DNA from 3 places in the Alcanivorax xiamenensis genome. Region 3 is predicted to be linked to each of the others. Evidence: predicted binding sites of a transcription regulator. Region 3 holds the regulator's gene; each other region holds the start of a gene.
What was found. Region 3 encodes sigma-54, which starts transcription at its own class of promoters, with help from an activator protein. Its sites were predicted from a motif close to TGGCACNNNNNTTGCTNT; they were not measured.

Region 1 (6,889 bases), on a different contig from region 3:
TCATTCTGCTGCAATGGTCCGGTGGCGCCGCCTATGTGCTGTTCACGGGGCTGGTGGTGACCAGCGCGCTGGTCAGTATCGTCGATCCCCTGTATTTCCGGCTGGCGGCGCACCGGGCGCTGTATTTTGGCTACCACGCCTGGGCACTGTTCGTGGCGTTGCTGGTGTTATTGCCTCTGATCGTCAAGGTGCCCACCAACCTGGCCCTGGACGGTGCCGCCATTCTCACCGCCCTGGTCGCGTTGCCCAGCTTCTGGCGCGTGGGTGGGCCGCGCCCGGTGTATCGCTGGGTGGCACTGGTGTTGTTCTCGGTGGTGATCGCCAGCGTCCCGCTGTGGGGAGCCCGGCTGGTGCCGCCTCTGACCCTGTCATTGGAACACCGGACCATGGCGTTGACGCTCAATCGCGAGCGCCGCGAACCGCTGGTGACCGGTACCCGCTTCGATGCCTCCGAGCTGAGCGGTGGGCTGTTCGCCTATACCGCGATCCGCGCCCCGCTGGGACTGGGGCAGCCGGTCGATCATTACTGGTACCACGATGGCCAACTGGTGGACCGGATCGGCCTGGAACTCACCGGCGGCCGCCAGGAAGGCTATCGCACCTGGTCCCACAAACGGCATTTCCCGGATCACGCCGAAGGCCGCTGGCGAGTGGAAGTGCGGACCGGCAGAGGGCAGGTGATTGGCGTTCTGCGTTTCGATGTGACGCCCTGATACCGGCAGGCCTCTTCGCTGCCAAGGCAGCTTCCCACAGAGGGGGATTACGGAGCCGCTGTGGGAAGCTGCCTTGGCAGCGAATACCGTGGCAAGTTTATGTCTCCAAAGCCCGCGAATCGGCTTCGGGCCCAGCCTGTCGGAGAATCCTGCCCTGAATCGGCACGCCGAATCGGCGCCGAATTGGTGCGTCTTCCCTGTTTTGGTTACGTCCGTGTTCTCCGGTTTTTCCCCCTTGCCCTGCTAACTGGCTGAGCTGAAAGGTTTTTCCCTTTTGGCACAGGGTTTGCTCCTGTCTAGCCCGGAATGACAAACCAGTGAGAGTGCCACCAATGGCGGTGGCGCGATCACGAGCAAAGGCGCTCAAGAACGTTCGGTGGTATCCGCCGATCGTTCTCGGGCGCTTTTTTTATGGCCACCGTCCATTTTTAAGGTCGGGCAATTCGAAGTACGGAAGGGGTGTGACGCATGATGGGAATTCAACGGTGGTGCCGCCGGCTGGCGATGCTGATGGGGCTGGTGGCGATGCCGGCCCTGGCCGAGACCGTGGGCTGGCCGGAGAAGGCGGAACTGAAATTCGGCTTCATAAAATTGACCGACATGGCGCCACTGGCGGTGGCCTACGAGAAAGGCTACTTCGAGGAAGAAGGGCTGTTCGTGACGCTGGAAGCCCAGGCCAACTGGAAAGTGCTGCTGGACCGGGTCATCGACGGGCAGCTGGACGGCGCCCATATGCTGGCCGGACAGCCCTTGGGCGCCACTATTGGTTATGGCACCCAGGCTCATATCATCACCGCGTTCAGCATGGATCTGAACGGTAACGGTATTACCGTTTCCAATGAGGTCTGGCGGGCGATGAAGGCGTCGATTCCGGAGCGGGACGGCAAACCGGTGCATCCGATCAAGGCGGACACTCTGAAACCGGTGGTGGAAGCCTACCGCAAGGAAGGCAAGGCGTTCCGCATGGGCATGGTATTTCCCGTGTCCACACACAACTACGAGTTGCGTTACTGGCTTGCCGCGGGCGGATTGAATCCCGGCTTCTATGCGCCGCACAAAGGCGATACCAGCGGCCAGTTGCAGGCGGATGTGTTGCTGTCGGTAACGCCACCGCCGCAAATGCCGGCGACCCTGGAGGCGGGCACCATTCACGGGTATTGCGTGGGCGAGCCCTGGAACCAGCAAGCGGTGTTCAAGGGCATCGGCGTGCCGGTGATCACCGACTACGAAATCTGGAAAAACAATCCGGAAAAGGTGTTCGGTGTCAGCAAGGCGTGGGCGGATCACTACCCCAACACCCATATCCGCGTGGTCAAGGCGCTGATTCGCGCCGCCAAATGGCTGGACGAAAACGATAACGCCAATCGTGCCGAGGCGGTGAAAATCCTTGCTCGTCCCAACTACGTCGGCGCCGACGAGGAGGTGATCGCCAATTCCATGACCGGCACCTTCGAGTATGAGAAAGGCGACGCCCGGCCGGTGCCGGATTTCAACGTATTCTTCCGCCATAACGCCACCTACCCGTACTACTCCGATGCCATCTGGTATTTGACGCAAATGCGCCGCTGGGGGCAGATCAGCGAAAGCAAACCGGACAGTTGGTATCTGGAAACCGCGCGCAAAGTGTATCGGCCCGATGTCTACGTCGCCGCCGCCGAGGCACTGATCGAAGAAGGCAAGATGAGCGCGGATGACTTTCCCGACTTCGACAGCGAGGACGGTTTCAAACCGCCGCAAAGCGAGTTCATCGACGGCATTACCTATGACGGCCGTCACCCGAATACCTATCTGGACCAATTCCCCATCGGCTTGAAAGAAGGCGACCGTCTCTGAGCGGCGAGGAGGCTTCATGGTAACAATGACACTGCCGGACTGGCTGGCGTCCTGTCGCGATCTGATGCGCGGCAAGGCCGGGCCAGCGCAACAGCAAGCCGTCCTGCGGCAACTGGTCTGGCCGTTGCTGGGAATCCTGTTGTTTTTACTGCTGTGGCATTGGGCGGCGCGGAATATTCAAACCTCGCTGGGACAATTCCCCGGCCCCGCCACCGTCTGGGAGCAGACCCAGGCGCTCTATCAGGAGCATCGTGAAGCGCGTCAGCGGGAGGTGGCTTTCCATGAGCGTCAGGAGAAATACATCGAGACACGCCTGGCACAGCAGCCCGATTGGCAACCGGTGCGTCGGGACTACACCGGCGCGCCCACCTTTTTCGACCAGATCGGCACCAGCCTGATTACCGTGATGAGCGGTTTTCTGCTGGCCTCGGCGCTGGCGATACCGTTGGGGATCGTGGTCGGGCTGAGTGCCGGCCTGCACGCGGCGGTGAATCCGTTGATCCAGATTTTCAAACCGGTGTCGCCACTGGCCTGGTTGCCGTTGGTGACCATGGTGGTCAGCGCGGTTTATACCAGCGGCGATCCGTGGATCGCCAAGTCGTTTCTCAACTCCATGTTCACCGTCACGCTCTGCTGTCTGTGGCCCACCTTGTTGAACACCGCGGTGGGGGTGACCTCGGTGAGCAGTGATCTGATCAACGTGTCACGGGTCTTGCGCCTCAACGCCTTCGAGCATGTTCGGCGCATCGTGTTGCCTTCGGCGTTGCCGATGATGTTCACCGGCCTGCGTTTGAGCCTCGGGGTGGCCTGGATGGTGCTGATCGCGGCGGAAATGCTGGCGCAGAACCCAGGGTTGGGAAAATTCGTCTGGGATGAATTCCAGAACGGCAGTTCCCAGTCCCTGGGCCGCATCATGGTGGCGGTGCTGGTGATCGGTCTGATCGGCTTTCTACTGGACCGGCTGATGCTGGCGTTGCAGCGATTTCTGGTTTGGGACAAGAGCGCCGCGCGGCGTTAGGGGGAGGTATGACAGCGTTATTGGAATTGTCCAACGTGGGCATGGCCTTCGATACACCAACGGGGCGTTTCGAGGCTCTGAAGGACGTGAATCTGAAAATCGCCGCCGGCGAATTCGTGTCGCTGATCGGGCACTCCGGCTGTGGCAAATCCACCGTGCTGAATATTGTCGCCGGGCTGCTGCGTGCCACCGACGGCGGTGTGATTCTGGACCGCCGGGAAGTCGGCGAGCCCGGCCCGGAGCGGGCGGTGGTATTCCAGAATCACTCGCTGCTGCCGTGGCTGACGGCCTTCGAAAACGTGGAACTGGCGGTGCGGCAGGTGTTCCGAAAACAAAAGAGCAAAAAGGAAATGCGTGACTGGGTGGCGCATAACCTGGAGCTGGTGCACATGGGGCATGCCATGGGCAAGACGCCGCGGGAGATTTCCGGTGGCATGAAGCAGCGGGTGGGCATTGCCCGGGCATTGGCGATGCAGCCGCGTGTGTTGCTCATGGATGAACCCTTCGGAGCACTGGACGCGCTCACCCGCGCCCATCTGCAGGATTCGCTGATGGCCATTCACGCGCAACTGGGCACCACCGTGATCATGATTACCCATGATGTGGACGAGGCGGTGTTGTTGTCCGATCGCATCGTGATGATGAGCAATGGCCCGTCCGCCACCATTGGCGAAGTGCTGCCGGTGACATTACCGAGGCCCCGCGACCGGGTGGCGCTGGCCGACGATCCTGGCTACCACCGCTGCCGGCAAAAAGTGCTGCGCTTCTTGTATGAGAAGCAGCGCAAGGTGACGCCGCTGCCCGGCCGGCAAGAGCCCGCGCCCTCCTGTCTCACCGGCACCGATGCGCCACCACGGGGCAGAGGATGAGCGGATCGTGCACCGCAATGGTGCCTGGCGCCCGCCTCGGCGTGGGGCCGACCACGGAAACCGGCGCTGATGGTCTTTGGCATAGCGGTTGCTTCCCTGAGGAAGACGAGGAAAGCCGCGCCTGACCATGGGCTTTACACCAACCAGGGATGCCGACGAGCCGATGCCATTGAAGATCATGCTGGTGGATGACCAGCCGCCACGGGCGGCCATGCTTGAGCGGGCGCTGGAAGACGAGGGCCATGTCATTCTGTGCCGGCTCACCAGCGCCGCCGGTCTGTCTCAAAAGGTGATGGCCTGCAATCCCGACATGGTGATCGTCGATATGAACGCACCGGACCGGGACACGCTGGAGAGCATGGCGTTGGTGCAACGCGATATGCCACGCCCGATCGTCATGTTCTGTGGCCAGGACGATGAGGCGCTGATTGTCGCCGCGTTGCGCGCCGGGGTCAGTGCCTACGTGGCGGGGGAGACCGATCTGTCCCGGGTGCGCAGCGTGATGCGCGTGGCCACCGCTCGCTTCCGTGAATATCAGGCCTTGAGAGAAGAACTGGAACGGACTCGTGAGGCGCTGGAGGAACGCAAGCTGATCGAGCGCGCCAAGGGTTTGTTGATGCAACGGCGTCGCCTCAATGAACAGGACGCCTACGCCATGCTGCGCCGTCAGGCCATGAATACCGGGCAACCGCTGATACAGGTTGCCCGTTCGGTGCTGGATTACGCCGATTTGTTGAAAGCCCAGGGGTGATGAAAGGCGCCGGACGCTGGACGCTTGACGCCGGCCACGAAAATCGCAGGCCCACAAGGAGAATGACTTTGTTTGAAGTGCGATACAGTTCGATCGGAGTCTGGCCGTTGCCAGTATTCCTATGTAGGGAAGAGGCGGCGCGTTCAGAGCGTCCGGCATCCAGCGTCCGGCGTCTGGCGGCACTTGCGGAGCAAGCGCCATGAAACTCCGCATCGGCTATATGCCGCTCACCGACAGCCTGCCGTTGGTGGTGGCCCAGCAAGCCGGTTATTTCGCCGACGAAGGTCTGGACGTGGAACTGCAACCGGAATGGAGCTGGGCCAGCTTGCGCGACCGTTTGCTGGTGGGGCAGGTGAACGCGGCGCCGATGCTGGCTCCCATGTTACTGGGCACCTCCCTCGGCCTGGGTTGCATCAAGAAGCCGTTGGCCACCGCCTTCTCCATGGGCGTCAACGGTAATGGCGTGACCGTGTCGCCGATGCTGTATCACGGTCTGTGCGCGTTGGCATCCGGGCCTTCGCCCCAGGACATGGCGGCGGCGCTGAACAAGCTGGTGGCGGCCCGTGCCAGCGCCGGTGACGCGCCGCTGGTACTGGCGGTGGTGTTTCCTTTTTCCTGCCACGCTTATCAGCTGCGCCACTGGCTGGCGGTGGCGGGGCTCGATCCGGACCACGACGTCAAACTGGTGGTGCTGCCGCCGTCGCAAATGGTGGATCATTTACGGCTCGGTCACATCGACGGTTTCTGTGTGGGCGAACCCTGGAACAGTCTGGCGGCGCTTACCGGCGCCGGACATTGCCTTCTGTCCGGCTACCAGATCTGGGAAAACGCGCCGGAAAAAGTGCTGGCGGTGACCCGTGAGTGGGCGGCGGCCCATCCGGATACCCATCGTGCTCTTCTGCGCGCCCTGTATCGGGCGGCGACCCATGCCGATGAACATCTGCAGGCGTGTCTGGAGTGGCTGGCGCATCCGGCCTGGCTGGGCCTGCCGGCGGAAGTGATCGGCGCGCCGTTTTCCCAGCGCTTGCCCGGCGGGCTCACCGGCCAGCCGTTCCCGCGTCATCATTTTCACGTGTTTTCCGCCTATCAAGCCAATTTCCCGTGGCGTTCGGACGCGGAGTTTCTGCTTGGGGAGATGCAGCGATGGCGGCAAGGCCGCATCGAGGAGAAAAGCACTTTCGCCGCGCAATGCTACCGCACCGACCTGTATCGGGACGCGGTGCGTGATCTGACCAACCTGCCGGAGGTGGACCACAAGCCGGCGGAACGGCATGCCGGCCAATGGCGGTTACCCGGCGATCTGGCCCCGGTGGAACTGGGGCCGGACCGGTTGTTGCAGGTGGAGTGAGTGAGGCGACAATCGGGATCGGATTACCCTCCATCAAGGGCAGCGGAGTACGACTGTCGGGCAGCTGCGAAACAGTCTGCTTACACGCAATAACGCCGATTCGCCGCCAAGCGGAGCGCCGCCCGGACATCTTCCCACAGCAGGAGCTACGAAGCCGCCGTGGGAGCTGCCTTGGCAGCGAATACCTTTCCTGAAAGGTCCGTCGTTGTTGAGGCTCGGAAAGCGGCGATTCACTCGAAGCGGAGCCGCGTTACGCCTTTGCGGGACTCTGCTTCACGGTGTTCCCGCAAAGGCGTAACGCGGCTCCGCTGTCCCTGATGGAGGATGACGGCTCCCGCTAAGCCGCCATGGACCGTT
Region 2 (6,530 bases), on a different contig from region 3:
CCGGCACCGCCTGGTCCAGGATCGCCCGATCGCCCTGGGCAAGCGCCCGGTCCGCCCACTGGCGCAGGGATTTCTGCCAGTCGCCGCCGCCTTCGCTGGGCCGTCCCACTGACTGGCGCAGTTCCGGCGGCAGGTCGTCCACCAGCACCTCCCGGCCGGAGGCCATCACCGTCAGCCAACGGCAGGTGTTCTCCAGTTGACGCACATTACCTTGCCAGGGCAATGCCGCCAGGTACTTTTCGGTGTCCTTGTGCAGTACCTTGGGCTCCACGCCCAGCTCGCTGGCGGCCCGTTGCAGGAAATACCCGGCCAGTTGCGGTATGTCTTCCCGACGCTCCGCCAGTTTCGGGATATGGATGCGAATAACATTGAGACGGTGGAACAGGTCTTCGCGGAAATCGCCCTCGCGCACCAACCGTTCCAGATCCTGGTGGGTGGCGGCGATGATACGCACATCCACATGAATCGGCGTGGTACCGCCGACCCGGTAGAACTCGTTTTCCTGCAGCACCCGCAACAGTCGCGTCTGGGCCTCCAGCGGCATATCACCGATCTCATCCAGAAACAGGGTGCCGCCATTGGATTGCTCGAAGCGGCCGACCCGCTGGGCATTGGCGCCGGTGAACGCGCCTTTTTCATGGCCGAACAACTCGGATTCGATCAAGTCCTTGGGGATCGCCGCCATGTTCAGCGCCACGAACGGCTTTTCCCGGCGCATGGAATGACGGTGTAGCGCCCGCGCCACCAACTCCTTACCCGTGCCCGACTGGCCGTTGATCAGCACGGTGACATTGGAGTGGCTGAGCCGCCCGATGGCGCGAAACACCTCCTGCATGGCCGGCGCTTCTCCGATGATCTCGGTGGGGGTTTCCTCGTTGGCCACCACCGCTTCGCCCTGGGCTTCCTGACGGTGCTTGATGGCCCGTTTCACCAAAGCCACCGCCTCGTCCACATCGAACGGTTTGGGCAGATATTCGAATGCGCCGCCCTGATAGGAGGCCACCGCCGAGTCCAGATCCGAGTGCGCGGTCATGATGATAACGGGCAGATCCGGGTGCTTGCGCTGCAGAATCTTCAGCATGCGCAGCCCGTCGGTACCGGGCATGCGCACGTCGGAAATCAGCACATCCGGCTCCCTGGCACCTTCTTCCAGGGTATTCAGGGCCTCATCCGCATCCTCGAAACAGGCCAGTTGAAACCCTTCCTGGCTGAGCGCTTTCTCCAGCACCCAGCGGATGGAACGGTCATCGTCAATCACCCATATGGTCGAGGTCATGCCTGTGCTCTCCCTACATCATCGGGCCACCGGCCGGCCTGTCAGGCCGAATCCGAGGTGGCGAAGTTCGCTTCCGGTAACTCCATGGGCAGCAGCAAACTGAACAGGGTCCGGCCCGGTTCGCTGTCGCATTCGATCAACCCCTGGTGCTGGCTGATGATGGATTGGGCAATGGACAAACCCAGGCCGGAGCCATTGGCTCGACCGCTGACCATGGGATAAAAAAGGGTTTCCCTTAACTCTTCGGGAATCCCCGGGCCGTTATCTTCAATGTCCACCCGCAGCACCAGACGGTGGCGGGTGGAACCGATGGTGAATTGCCGCAATACCCGGGTGCGCAAAAGGACCTGGGCGCCCTCGGTGCCGGATTCCAACAACGCCTGAATCGCGTTGCGCATCAGATTGAGCAGCACCTGGATCAGTTGATCACGGTCGGCGGGGATGTCCGGCAGACTGACATCGTAGTCGCGCAGGATGCGCACCCCCTGAGGGTATTCCGCCAGCAACAGTTGACGCACATGCTCCAGACATTCGTGCACGTTCACGTCGGCGAACGCCGGCGGTTTGCGCGGCCCGAGCATGCGATCCGCCACTGAACGCAGGCGATCCGCCTCGTCGATGATTACCCGTGTGTACTCAGCCAGATCCGGGCTGGGCAAAGCACGCTCCAGCAGTTGCGCGGCGCCGCGGATCCCACCCAGCGGATTTTTGATTTCGTGCGCCACGCCCCGCACCAACGCGCGGGTGGCCTGATGCGCGTGCACCAGAGCCTCCTCGCGGCTGATTTTGAGCATGCGGTCGAGCCCCTGCATTTCCACCAGCAGCGCCATCGGATAACCGGGTTCCTGTAACGGCGTAATACTGTAGTCCACCGTTACCTGCACCCCGGGAGTCACATCCAGCTTCGCCTCCCGGCGGGTAAAGGGGTTACCGTCCTCGATGCACTGCTTTAGTGCGTCGCGGGCATTGCCATCATCATGGAAATAGTCCGGCAGCAGTTGGCCGATGATCCGGCTGGCACTGGTGGACAACAGAATCTCCGCCGCCGGGTTGAGATAACAAACCCGCAGCTCATCATCCAGCAGCATCACCGCGGTACGCAGGTGATCCAGCAAGCGTTTGTGCATTACCTTCTCGGTCTTCATGATTCGGCCCATAACGGGGCACAAGCAATTATCAGGCCACCCGTCAGAACCGCCGGAATGAGGCATACCGGGCACCGCTGAAGGGCGTCAAAAAGGCCAGGCGGCCAAAATCAGTGTAATCACTACGCGGAAGGGATGCACCGATTTGGTGCGAATCATGGAAAGAGGGTCAGGAATCGGGCTTGACGGTTTGAGCACGGCTGGCAGGCTGGCCCACGGAGGCCGGAGAACCGGTCTTCGCGCCACTTCCGCGAGCACTGCCGGTCCCGGGGCTGGCGGCGCCCCCTCGCTGGGCAGCCTGCCCGATCCCGGCCCGTCCACTGGGTGCCGGTGCCTGACCGCTTTGCAATCGGCTGGTGCGATGCACATGCACCGTGACCGTGGCGGAGCGTTTGATCTCCTTGCCCTCCTGGTCCAGCACTCGCGCCACCAGCACATGACTGCCCCGCTCCGGATCCCTCAGCGCGGTTCCAGCCAAAGGTTCGCCATTGTCCAGAACCTCAAGCCGGTGCCCGGCCTGAAGCGCCGGCTCCAGCGCTACTTCCACGCTGATCGGCCCCTCCGGATTGCGCACCGTGGCGTTCGGCCGCGGGGAAACAATCGCCAGACGCTGGTAGCCCTCGAAAACCGGCAGCGACGACTCCGGCGGCTCGGCCGGCGGCCGTTCCTGTCGCGGCCCTGGCACGGTATTGGTCGGGCCAATGCGTACCGCCTCCGCGTCGCGTCCCTTCGGCGGCGAGTCAGTGAACGTCACGTTGCCGTGCTCATCGACACTACGAAAGATCATCGCGCCCCCTGTTTCCGACACATCGCCGGCCCGCACCCAGACAGCGGCGCAGACGCCAAGCAAAGTGATCAACAGAACGGTTGTGGTTTTCATGCGGTCCTCCTCTCCCCCAAGAGTCATGGCTTTGATTCTGACCGCACCGGAACAGGGATAAAAGGGTCTGGGGCACACTATGGGCCCCGCCCTTTGTGGGCCTTGGAGACATAAACTCGGAAACTACTACAAGGCCGCTGTGGGAAGCTTGCTTGCAAGCGAATCTTGGGGCCCGGAAACCCATTCGCTTGCAAGCAAGCTTCCCACAGCGGCTTCATAGCCCCCCTTCCGTGCCAGCAATCGTTATGCCGCCATGAACCACAAAAAAGGCCCCGCCGGAGCGGGGCCTTGCAACTGCCGGGAACTTGGGATTCTTAGCAGCTGTAGTACATGTCGAACTCGACCGGATGCGGAGTCATGTTCAGACGCTCGATCTCTTCACGCTTGAGCTGGATGTAGCCGTCCAGCATGTCCTTGGTGAACACATCGCCGGCCATCAGGAACTCGTAGTCCGCTTCCAGACAATCCAGAGCCATGGTCAGGGTATGAGCCACGGTCGGGATGCCCTGAGCTTCCTCGGCCGGCAGATCGTACAAGTCCTTGTCCATGGCATCGCCCGGGTGCATCTTGTTCTTGATGCCGTCCAGGCCGGCCATCAGCAGCGCCGCGAAGCACAGGTACGGGTTGGCGGACGGATCCGGGAAGCGCGCCTCGATACGACGGGCTTTCGGGCTGTTCACCCACGGAATCCGGATGGAAGCGGAACGGTTGCGGGCGGAGTAGGCCAGCATTACCGGTGCTTCGAAACCGGGTACCAGACGCTTGTAGGAGTTGGTGGAACCGTTGGTGAAGGCGTTGATGGCGCGAGCGTGCTTGATGATACCGCCGATGAAGTACAGCGCTTCCTCGGACAGTCCCGCATAGCTGTCACCGGCAAACAGGTTTTTGCCGTCCTTGGCCAGGGACACATGCACGTGCATACCGGAACCGTTGTCACCGATCAGCGGCTTGGGCATGAAGGTGGCGGTTTTGCCATAGGCGTGCGCCACATTGTGGACACAGTACTTGAGGATCTGCACCTCGTCCGCCTTGGCGGTCAGGGTGTTGGCGCCAACACCGATTTCGCACTGGCCGGCGGTGCCCACTTCGTGGTGGTGCACTTCGATTTCCAGACCCATCTGCTCCATGGCGGCGCACATGGCGGCACGCAGGTCGTGCAGCGAATCCACCGGCGGTACCGGGAAGTAGCCACCTTTCACACCCGGACGGTGACCGATGTTGTTCTTCTCGAACTCATCGGCGGACACCCAGGCCGCTTCTTCGGAGTAGATGTTGTACATGGCGCCGGACATGTCGGACTTCCATTGTACGGAATCAAACACGAAGAATTCCGGCTCCGGACCGAACAGGGCGCTGTCGGCGATGCCGGTGGACTTCAGATATTCCTCGGCGCGCTGAGCCACGGAGCGGGGATCGCGCTCGTAGCCCTGCATGGTGGAGGGCTCGACGATGGTGCAACGCAGGTTCAGGGTGGTAACGTCGGTGAACGGATCGATCACCGCGGAACTGTCGTCCGGCATCATGATCATGTCGGACTCGTTGATACCTTTCCAGCCAGCGATGGAAGAACCATCGAACATCTTGCCGTCCTGGAAGAAGTCCTCGTCCACTTCCGAACTCGGAATGGTGACGTGCTGCTCCTTACCCCGGCTATCGGTAAAACGCAGATCGACCCACTTCACGTCGTTATCTTTGATCAGCTTCAGCGTCTTTTCAGACATTGTAGAACGTCCTCCTGGAACGGGTATGTGTCTGGCATTCAGTGGTATCGGCGGGCCGACCACTCGAAGCCGCTATTCTCGGGCACTCGGCCCCGCATGCCAATAGGTGAGCAAATTACGTGCCAGCCCTTTTTTAGCGCATTCGGGCCGCAACGCCCCGAAATCGGCCGGCATACCCGGCATGAAAGCACCAATACTGTGCATGCATGACAAGAACGCACCATTACAGTGCAATCGAAGGCTCCCCAATCTCAAGCGTCACCCGCACCTCATGACCTTCTTCCCGGGTCTCCAGCACCGCATGACCATTGATCCGGCACCAGGCGGGAATGTCATTGAGCGCCCCCGGATCGGTGCAGATCACCGTCAGGGTATCGCCTTGTTGAAGCGCATTCACTTGATTCTGGGTTTTGATCACCGGCATCGGACACAGCAACCGGCGGGCGTCCAATTCATGATGGCTCATGGTTATACCATCCATTCCTGTGGCACCTGATCCGGCGTCGCCGGGCACACCGGTAACTGGCGAGCCACGCCGCTGGGATCGCGCACTTCCACCACCACCTCGTCATCGGTTCGCCCCTTGGAATAACGGGCGACGATGGCGGCCGCCTGGCGCAGTTCCTCATCGGATGCCAGCTCACCGTCGATCAGGGCCAGCGGACCGGGGCAGCTCGACGTGGTGATGCTGGTGAACTGATACCGATACCCTTCCAGGAAGCGGTTCTCCCCTTCTTCACGGCTGATGATCAGCTTGTAGTGCGGCGCCGGACGGATATGCCGCCCCACCTTCAGCAGCATGATGTCATCCAGTTCATAGCGGCGCTCGTTACGGGCTTGCCACAGATCCGCCAGCTTGCGCGAATAGGACTCATCGGTAAGGAAGCAACAGCCGCCGGCGGGCTGGGCGAAGTCATCCAGGCCAAAGCGCTTGGCCAGTGCCATTTGCGGCTTGCGATTACGGCCGGAGAAGTCGTGCAATTGGCTGCGATCCACCCAGCCCTCCCGCTCCGGCAGGGTCTCCGGCAGGTTCCTGGCGCTGAGCGGACGCAGCAGGCGGTCATCGGCGCCGGATTCGCGGCTGATGATCGGCATGGTTTCCTTGCGCTGGCTCTTGGGGCGCTGCCCCACCACCTCACCGGTGATGATGAAGTCGAACCCCTTCTCGCCGGCCAGCTCCCGTGCCTTGTTCAGCATCAGGGAGGCCTTGTTGACCATGAAGATCTTGCAGTCCAGGCAGGGATTCAGATTGGCGCCGTAGCCGTGTTTCGGATTGAGTACCACATCCTTGTACTCCTCCGAAATATCCACGATATGCAGCTTGATACCCAGCTGCTCGGCGACCCAAAGCGCATTATTGCGCTTGTTTTTGTCCTTGTCCTTCTTGCGAATGGCGTGAGTGTGGCCTTCCACGCAGAAGCCGGTGAAGAAATTCACCCCTTCGACGTGGATGCCTTGTTCCTGCATGACTTTCACCGCCAGCATGGAGTCCAGGCCGCCGGAAACCA
Region 3 (6,889 bases):
CGATCTGGCCCTGGGCAATGTGCTCGGCTCCAACATTCTCAATTTGCTGATGGTACTGCCGATGCCCGCCCTGCTTGGCCCCGGCGCACTGGCCGATCCCGCTCTGCTGGATCGCGACTACACGACACTGGTACTGCTGACCCTGATCATGACCTTCGGCATGGCGCTGGCGGTGCGCCGCCCTCTGGGGCGTGGCACCGGTCTGGCACTGTTCGGCGGATACGCGGTCTATTTGACGGTGCTCTGGCGCAGCCTGATGGATGCCGGTGTATAATCGGCGGCTTCATCAGGCTCCGCCGACAAATCCTGGCAGCGGACCGGGCCGCGACCGTGAAGGGAGATTCCATGCCTTACAACTTCATCGCCACCGCGCGCCGTGTACTGGACGAGGAAGCCCAGGCGGTGGCCGCGCTCAGTGCGCGCGTGGATAAGGATTTCGAAAACGCCTGCGAGCGCCTGCTCGCCTGCACCGGTCGCATCATCGTCACCGGCATGGGCAAAAGTGGCCATATCGGCACCAAGCTGGCGGCCACCCTGGCCAGCACTGGCAGCCCGTCGTTTTTCGTGCATCCGGGCGAAGCATCCCATGGCGATCTGGGCATGATCACCAGTGAAGACGTGGTGCTGGCACTCTCCAACTCCGGCGAGACCCAGGAAGTGCTGACCATCATCCCGGTGATCAAGCGCAAAGGCAGCGGGCTGATCAGCATGACCGGCCGCCCGGAATCCTCCCTGGCCCAGTTATCCGATGTTCATTTGAACGTGGCGGTTAAGGAAGAGGCCTGCCCGCACAATCTGGCGCCCACCTCCTCCACCACCGCCGCTCTTGCCATGGGCGATGCCCTGGCCATAGCGCTGCTGGAGGCGCGCGGGTTCACCCCGGAGGATTTCGCCCTCAGCCATCCCGGCGGCAGCCTGGGACGCCGGTTGCTGCTCAAAGTGGACGATGTCATGCACGGCGAGGAACAGTTGCCGGTGGTCAACGCCAGCACCCCACTGACCGATGCGCTGCTGGAAATGACCCGCAAGGGCCTGGGCATGACCACGGTGGTGAACGACGACGGCAAACTGATTGGCATCTTTACCGATGGCGATCTGCGCCGCACTCTGGAGAAAGGCGTCGATGTCCGTGTCGCCGGCATTCGCGACGTCATGTCACCACGCCCGGTCACCATCCAGCCTGGCCGTCTGGCGGCGGAGGCATTGCAACTGATGGAGACGCGCAAGGTGAACGGTCTGATCATTTGTGATGACCAGCAGCGTCCGATCGGCGCACTCAACACCCAGGATCTGCTGCGCGCGGGGGTAATGTAATGACGCTCGGGGTAAAACCGGAACAGGCTCTGCGCCTGCGCCTGATGGCTTTCGACGTGGATGGCGTGATGACCGATGGCCGCCTCTATTACGGTCCGGATGGCGAGATACTGAAAACCTTCAGCACCCTGGATGGCCATGGGCTGAAAAAACTGGCGGCCAGTGGCGTGACCCTGGCCATCATCACCGGCCGCGACTCCGCCATGGTGGCCCGCCGCGCCCGGGACCTGGGCATCAAGCACGTGATCCAGGGCCGCGAGGACAAAGGCGTGGCCCTGTCCGCGCTGGCACAACAGCTCGGCCTGAGCGCCGCCGAGATCGGTTACATGGGCGACGATGAACCCGACGTGCCGGCACTGGAATGGGCCGGACTGGGCTTCGCCCCGGCCAACGCCCACGCGGTGGCCCGCACCGAAGCCCGTGGTGGCGAAGGGGCGGTGCGGGAAGTGTGTGACAGCCTGCTGCGACTGCGGGAGGGGCAGTGAGACGGCCCGGCCTGCTCAGCGCCAGCGGCGTCATTCTGCTGGGATTGATCGTGATGATGACGCTGCATGAGTGGGGCAACCCGCTGGAGGGCGACAACGAAGCGTTCCTCAGCGCGCCGGCCATCACCGCCGAAAACATCGTTGCCCGCCAGTTCAATCGCGACAGCGGCGAGGTGGAATACCGGCTTCTCGCCGACAACCTGGAACAATACGAACGTGAAGCGCTGACGCTGCTCACCGGCCCGGACCTGAGTCTGAACAACGGCAACAACCAGTGGACCATCCAGGCGGACAATGGTGAAGTACGCGACAACGGTGACCTGATCGTGTTCGAAAACAATGTCGAGGCGGTCAGCAAGAACAACGGCGTCACCCTCGACACCCGGGAGCTGCACTACCTGAGCCGCGATCGCCAGGTTTCCGCCCCGGACACCGTCACCATGCGACACAGCGAAGGCAGCACCCGGGCGGGCAGCATGGACGCGGATCTGGATACCGGGCGCATGACTCTCAAGCAAGGAGTAGTAAGTGAATTCAAAGGACCCAAGCCCTAACGGTCCGGTGCACGGCCCACTGCGCCGCCTGCGCGTGGTCATGGCCGCCGCCCTCCTGGTCCCGGCACTGGCCGTGGCCCAGTCCGGCGCCGAAGGCCCGGTGGAGGTCAGTGCCAACCAGGCCGTGTTCGAACGGGACGCCGGCACTGGCGTATACCGGGGCGACGCCGAACTGATTCAGGGCAACCGCAAACTCAACGCCGACGTCTTGCGCCTGTTCACCGAGAATGAGCAACTGGTGCGAGTGGAAGCCACCGGCAGTCCAGTGCGCATGCGCGAAGGCAAGGACCTGAACGCCCACGCCGACAAGCTGGTTTACGACCTCAAACGCCGCCGCCTGATCCTCACTGGCAACGCCTATGTGCAGCATCAGGGCAATACCTTCGAGGGCGCACGGGTGGAATACGACCTCAACTCCCGGCGCATGGACGCCAGCAGCGAGGGCGACAAACGGGTGCGGCTGGTGATTCCGGCCACGAACGCCTCCCAGGCACAGAATGGCGACGACGAAACGTCGCAAAGCAAGCAGACCGGCCAGGATCAGGGCGATGACAATACCCAATCGCCCACCAGCGAAACCCCGGCCTCCACGCCGGCGAGCCCCCCCAGCAACACGGAGAGCCCCTGACCATGGCGAAACTGAATGCCCGCCAACTGGCCAAAAGCTACAAGGGGCGCCGGGTCATCGAGGACGTCTCCCTGGAGGTGGAAGCGGGCCAGATCGTCGGCCTGCTGGGCCCAAACGGTGCCGGCAAGACTACCTGTTTCTATATGATCGTCGGGCTGGTGGAAGCGGACGCCGGGCGCATCGAGATCAATGGTGAGGACATCACCCACCTGCCCATGCACGGACGCGCCAAGCGTGGCATCGGCTATCTGCCCCAGGAGGCGAGCATCTTCCGCCGCCTGACCGTCGAGCAGAACATCATGGCGATCCTCGAAACCCGCAAGGAACTGAGCAAAACCGAGCGCGAGCAGGAACTGAACAACCTGCTCGAGGAATTTCACATTACCCATATCCGCGACAGCATGGGCATGAGCCTGTCCGGCGGTGAGCGGCGGCGGGCGGAAATCGCCCGTGGCCTGGCCACGGACCCGGCGTTCATTTTGCTGGATGAGCCGTTCGCCGGGGTGGACCCGATCTCGGTGAATGACATCAAGGGCATTATCCGCCACCTCAAGGATCGCGGCATCGGCGTGCTGATCACCGACCACAACGTGCGCGAAACGCTGGATATCTGTGATACCGCCTATATCTGCAGCGCCGGCCACATCATCGCCGAGGGCGATTCCCAGACCATCCTCGGCAACCAGCAGGTCCGCGACGTCTATCTGGGTGCGGACTTCCGGCTTTGACTTATCAGGAGAACCGCTGGCGCCCCATAAATTGCTGGCACGCTTACACGCAACACGCTGGCACGCCAAGTCCAAGACCTGAAAATGTCATGCCGGACTTGATCCGGCATCGCCCTCCGGCAACACCCGGCATTTGGAGCCGCCATCCATGGCGGCCGCCCCCACAATCGCGGGACACCAGTGACTCTCTTCATACTGGAAGGAACCACGATTCTCCTTACTCTTTTTCAATTGCAATTTCAACATTGGCATACATATTGCTTAAATGGATTGCTAAGCGTTGAAAGACGCTGCTATTCTGCCGCCTTGGCGATTCACCAGACCACCAAGGCAGTATGAAACCGAGTCTACAACTCCAGATCGGCCAGCAACTCACCATGACGCCGCAGCTGCAACAGGCGATTCGCTTGCTGCAGCTGTCGACGCTGGACCTGCGCCAGGAAATCCAGCAGGCCGTGGAAACCAACCCCCTGCTGGAACTCGAGGAGGGAGGCGAAACCTATACCGAGGATGACTCCCCCGCCGACGAGGATTGGGAAGCGGAGGAAATGGACCTCGAACGGGACCAGGCCCTGGACGATCTGGTGGAAGGGCCGGTGGAGAGCGACAGCGAATGGGACGACCTCTATGTGGGGCAGTCCGGTTCCGGCTCGGGCAGCGGCGAAGACGATGACGCCGACGCCTGGCAGCAGCGCCACGTCGCTCCGGTCACCCTGCAGGACCATCTGCTCTGGCAACTCAATCTCAGCCCGATGAGCGACCGGGACCGCGTCATCGCCGGTATCCTCATCGACGCCCTCGACCACCGCGGCTACCTGTCCCTGCCCCTGGATGATGTGATCGGCACCGCCGAGCGGCAAATCGCCGACGCCGATGATCCGGTGGAGGAAGACGAAGTGGTGGCGGTCCTGCATCGGCTGCAACAATTCGACCCGGTCGGTGTGGCCTGCCGTGACCTGGCCGAGTGCCTGGGCGTGCAACTGCGACAGCAGGCCGCCGACACGCCACACCTGGACACCGCCACTGCCCTGCTTGAGCACCTCACGCTATTGGAGAAGCACGACTATGCCGGGCTACGCCGGGCCATGGGGGTGACGGAAGGCGAACTCCTCGATGCCCTGGCGCTGCTGCGCACCCTGGACCCCGCCCCGGGCGAACACATCGGCGGCGAAGTGGCGGAATACGCGGTGCCCGACGTGGTGGTGCGCCCTTTCCGTGGCGGCTGGCGGGTGGAACTGAACGAGGAGGTACTGCCCAAGGTCAACCTGAACGCCCAATACGCCCGTCTGGCCCGCCGCACCGAGGGCGAGGACGGCCAGTACCTGCGCAACTGCATGCAGGAGGCACGCTGGTTCCTGAAAAGCCTGCAGAGCCGTAACGACACTTTGCTGAAGGTGGCGCGCCGCATCGTCGAGGTGCAGCAGGACTTCTTCCACTATGGCGAGGAAGCCATGAAACCGCTGGTGCTGGCCGATATCGCCGAGGCGGTGGAAATGCACGAATCCACCATCAGCCGGGTCACCAATCAGAAGTTCATGCTCACCCCCCGCGGGGTGTTCGAGCTTAAATATTTCTTTTCCAGTCACGTGGACACGGAAGGCGGCGGTGAATGTTCTTCCACCGCCATTCGTGCCATCATTAAGAAGCTGGTCGCCGCCGAGAACCCTCGCAAGCCGCTCAGCGACAATAAGCTGGCCAGTTTGCTTAATGAGCAAGGGATCAAGGTGGCGCGCCGGACCGTCGCCAAGTATCGAGAGGCGATGCGAATCCCGTCTTCCAGCGCTCGCAAACGCCTGGTTTGACGACGCGGGAAACGGCTTGTAACCCGGGCCTGGGGCCAGGGTTAAATAACGAGGCAAAGGAGCCAGCTATGCAAATCAACATCAGTGGCCATCACCTGGATATCACCGAAGCCCTTCGTGACTATGTGGACGACAAGTTTTCCAAGTTGGAACGGCACTTCGACCAGATCACCAGTATTCAGGTGATTCTGTCTCCGGAGCCGAAGACCCACAAGGCGGAATCCACCATCCACATTTCCGGCGCCGAAGTCTTCGCCACCGCCGAGGCTGGTGACATGTACGCGGCTATTGATGCCCTGACCAGCAAGCTGGATCGTCAGATTCTCAAACACAAGGAGAAGACCGTGAGCCGCAAGCACGGTCACTAAGCGGATCTATGCGAGTACGAGAACTCCTCACCGAGGACCGCACCCATAACGGTATCGAGGTGGGTAGCAAAAAACGTCTTCTGGATCAGGTTGCCGAACTGGCCGCGGCCAGTTGCGGCGACCTCGGAGCCCAGGAGGTGTTCGATGCACTGGTGGCCCGGGAGCGCCTGGGCTCCACCGGTATCGGTGAAGGTATCGCCATTCCCCACTGCCGACTCGGACGCTGCGAGCAGGCGGTGGGCCTGCTGCTGAAACTGGCCGAACCGGTGGACTTCGATGCCGTGGACGGCCGACCGGTGGATCTGGTGTTCGTTCTGCTGGTGCCTGAACAAAATCCCGAGCAGCACCTCAAGACCCTGAGCCACCTGGCCAACCTGTTCAACGACGAGGATTATCGGCGTGAACTGCGCCAGGCAATGGACGATCACCAGCTTTACATTACCGCCGTGGAGTCCGAGGCCGAATTGCGCCTGGCTTCATAAGCTACGACAGGGCCCGCGCGGCCGGTTTTCCCCGGCCCGGGCGTCTTTTGGGGGAAGAAAGCGGCAATCGCCATGAAACTGACCATTCTCAGCGGCCGGTCCGGATCCGGTAAAACCACAGCCCTACAGGCACTGGAAGACCATGGCTATTATTGCGTGGACAATCTGCCATTGGGTCTGCTGCCGCAACTGGCCGGGCAGTTGGATGATGAAGACCGGGTACTGGAGCGGGTCGCCGTCGGGGTCGATGCCCGCAACCTGCCGAGACAACTGCTGGCGTTCCCCTCCACCCTGGCGGAGTTACGCAAGCTGCAGGTGGAAACGGAAATCATCTTTCTCGACGCCGATCACGGCACCCTGCTCAAACGCTTCAGCGCCACTCGCCGCCCCCACCCGCTCAGCGGCGATGATCGCACCCTGGCCGACGCCATCGCCTATGAAGCCGAACTGCTCGCCGACATCCGTATGCGCGCGGACCTGGTGATCGACACCAGCACCCTGGATGTCCATTCCCTGCGCAACCAGATC

Region 1: the regulator sigma-54 is predicted to act here: its motif matches at 4,511-4,528, upstream of A6D6_RS19420 (ANTAR domain-containing response regulator).
Region 2: the regulator sigma-54 is predicted to act here: its motif matches at 5,130-5,147, upstream of glnA (glutamate--ammonia ligase).

What each region holds. Positions count from the first base shown of each region.
Region 1 covers NZ_AQPF01000057.1:9,046-15,934, reverse strand. Annotated here, with positions in the region: gene A6D6_RS19440 (DUF5924 family protein) at 1-713, shown strand, start outside; gene A6D6_RS19435 (CmpA/NrtA family ABC transporter substrate-binding protein) at 1,218-2,546, shown strand; gene A6D6_RS19430 (ABC transporter permease) at 2,563-3,564, shown strand; gene A6D6_RS19425 (ABC transporter ATP-binding protein) at 3,573-4,433, shown strand; gene A6D6_RS19420 (ANTAR domain-containing response regulator) at 4,597-5,184, shown strand; gene A6D6_RS19415 (CmpA/NrtA family ABC transporter substrate-binding protein) at 5,384-6,532, shown strand.
Region 2 covers NZ_AQPF01000085.1:550-7,079, forward strand. Annotated here, with positions in the region: gene glnG (nitrogen regulation protein NR(I)) at 1-1,276, opposite strand, end outside; gene glnL (nitrogen regulation protein NR(II)) at 1,318-2,421, opposite strand; gene A6D6_RS21205 (DUF4124 domain-containing protein) at 2,591-3,301, opposite strand; gene glnA (glutamate--ammonia ligase) at 3,616-5,022, opposite strand; gene A6D6_RS21215 (sulfurtransferase TusA family protein) at 5,246-5,488, opposite strand; gene A6D6_RS21220 (tRNA (5-methylaminomethyl-2-thiouridylate)-methyltransferase) at 5,491-6,530, opposite strand, start outside.
Region 3 covers NZ_AQPF01000002.1:136,724-143,612, forward strand. Annotated here, with positions in the region: gene A6D6_RS02170 (calcium/sodium antiporter) at 1-274, shown strand, start outside; gene A6D6_RS02175 (KpsF/GutQ family sugar-phosphate isomerase) at 346-1,314, shown strand; gene A6D6_RS02180 (KdsC family phosphatase) at 1,314-1,799, shown strand; gene lptC (LPS export ABC transporter periplasmic protein LptC) at 1,796-2,353, shown strand; gene lptA (lipopolysaccharide transport periplasmic protein LptA) at 2,328-2,981, shown strand; gene lptB (LPS export ABC transporter ATP-binding protein) at 2,984-3,709, shown strand; gene A6D6_RS02200 (RNA polymerase factor sigma-54) at 4,045-5,511, shown strand; gene hpf (ribosome hibernation-promoting factor, HPF/YfiA family) at 5,580-5,879, shown strand; gene ptsN (PTS IIA-like nitrogen regulatory protein PtsN) at 5,888-6,361, shown strand; gene rapZ (RNase adapter RapZ) at 6,434-6,889, shown strand, end outside.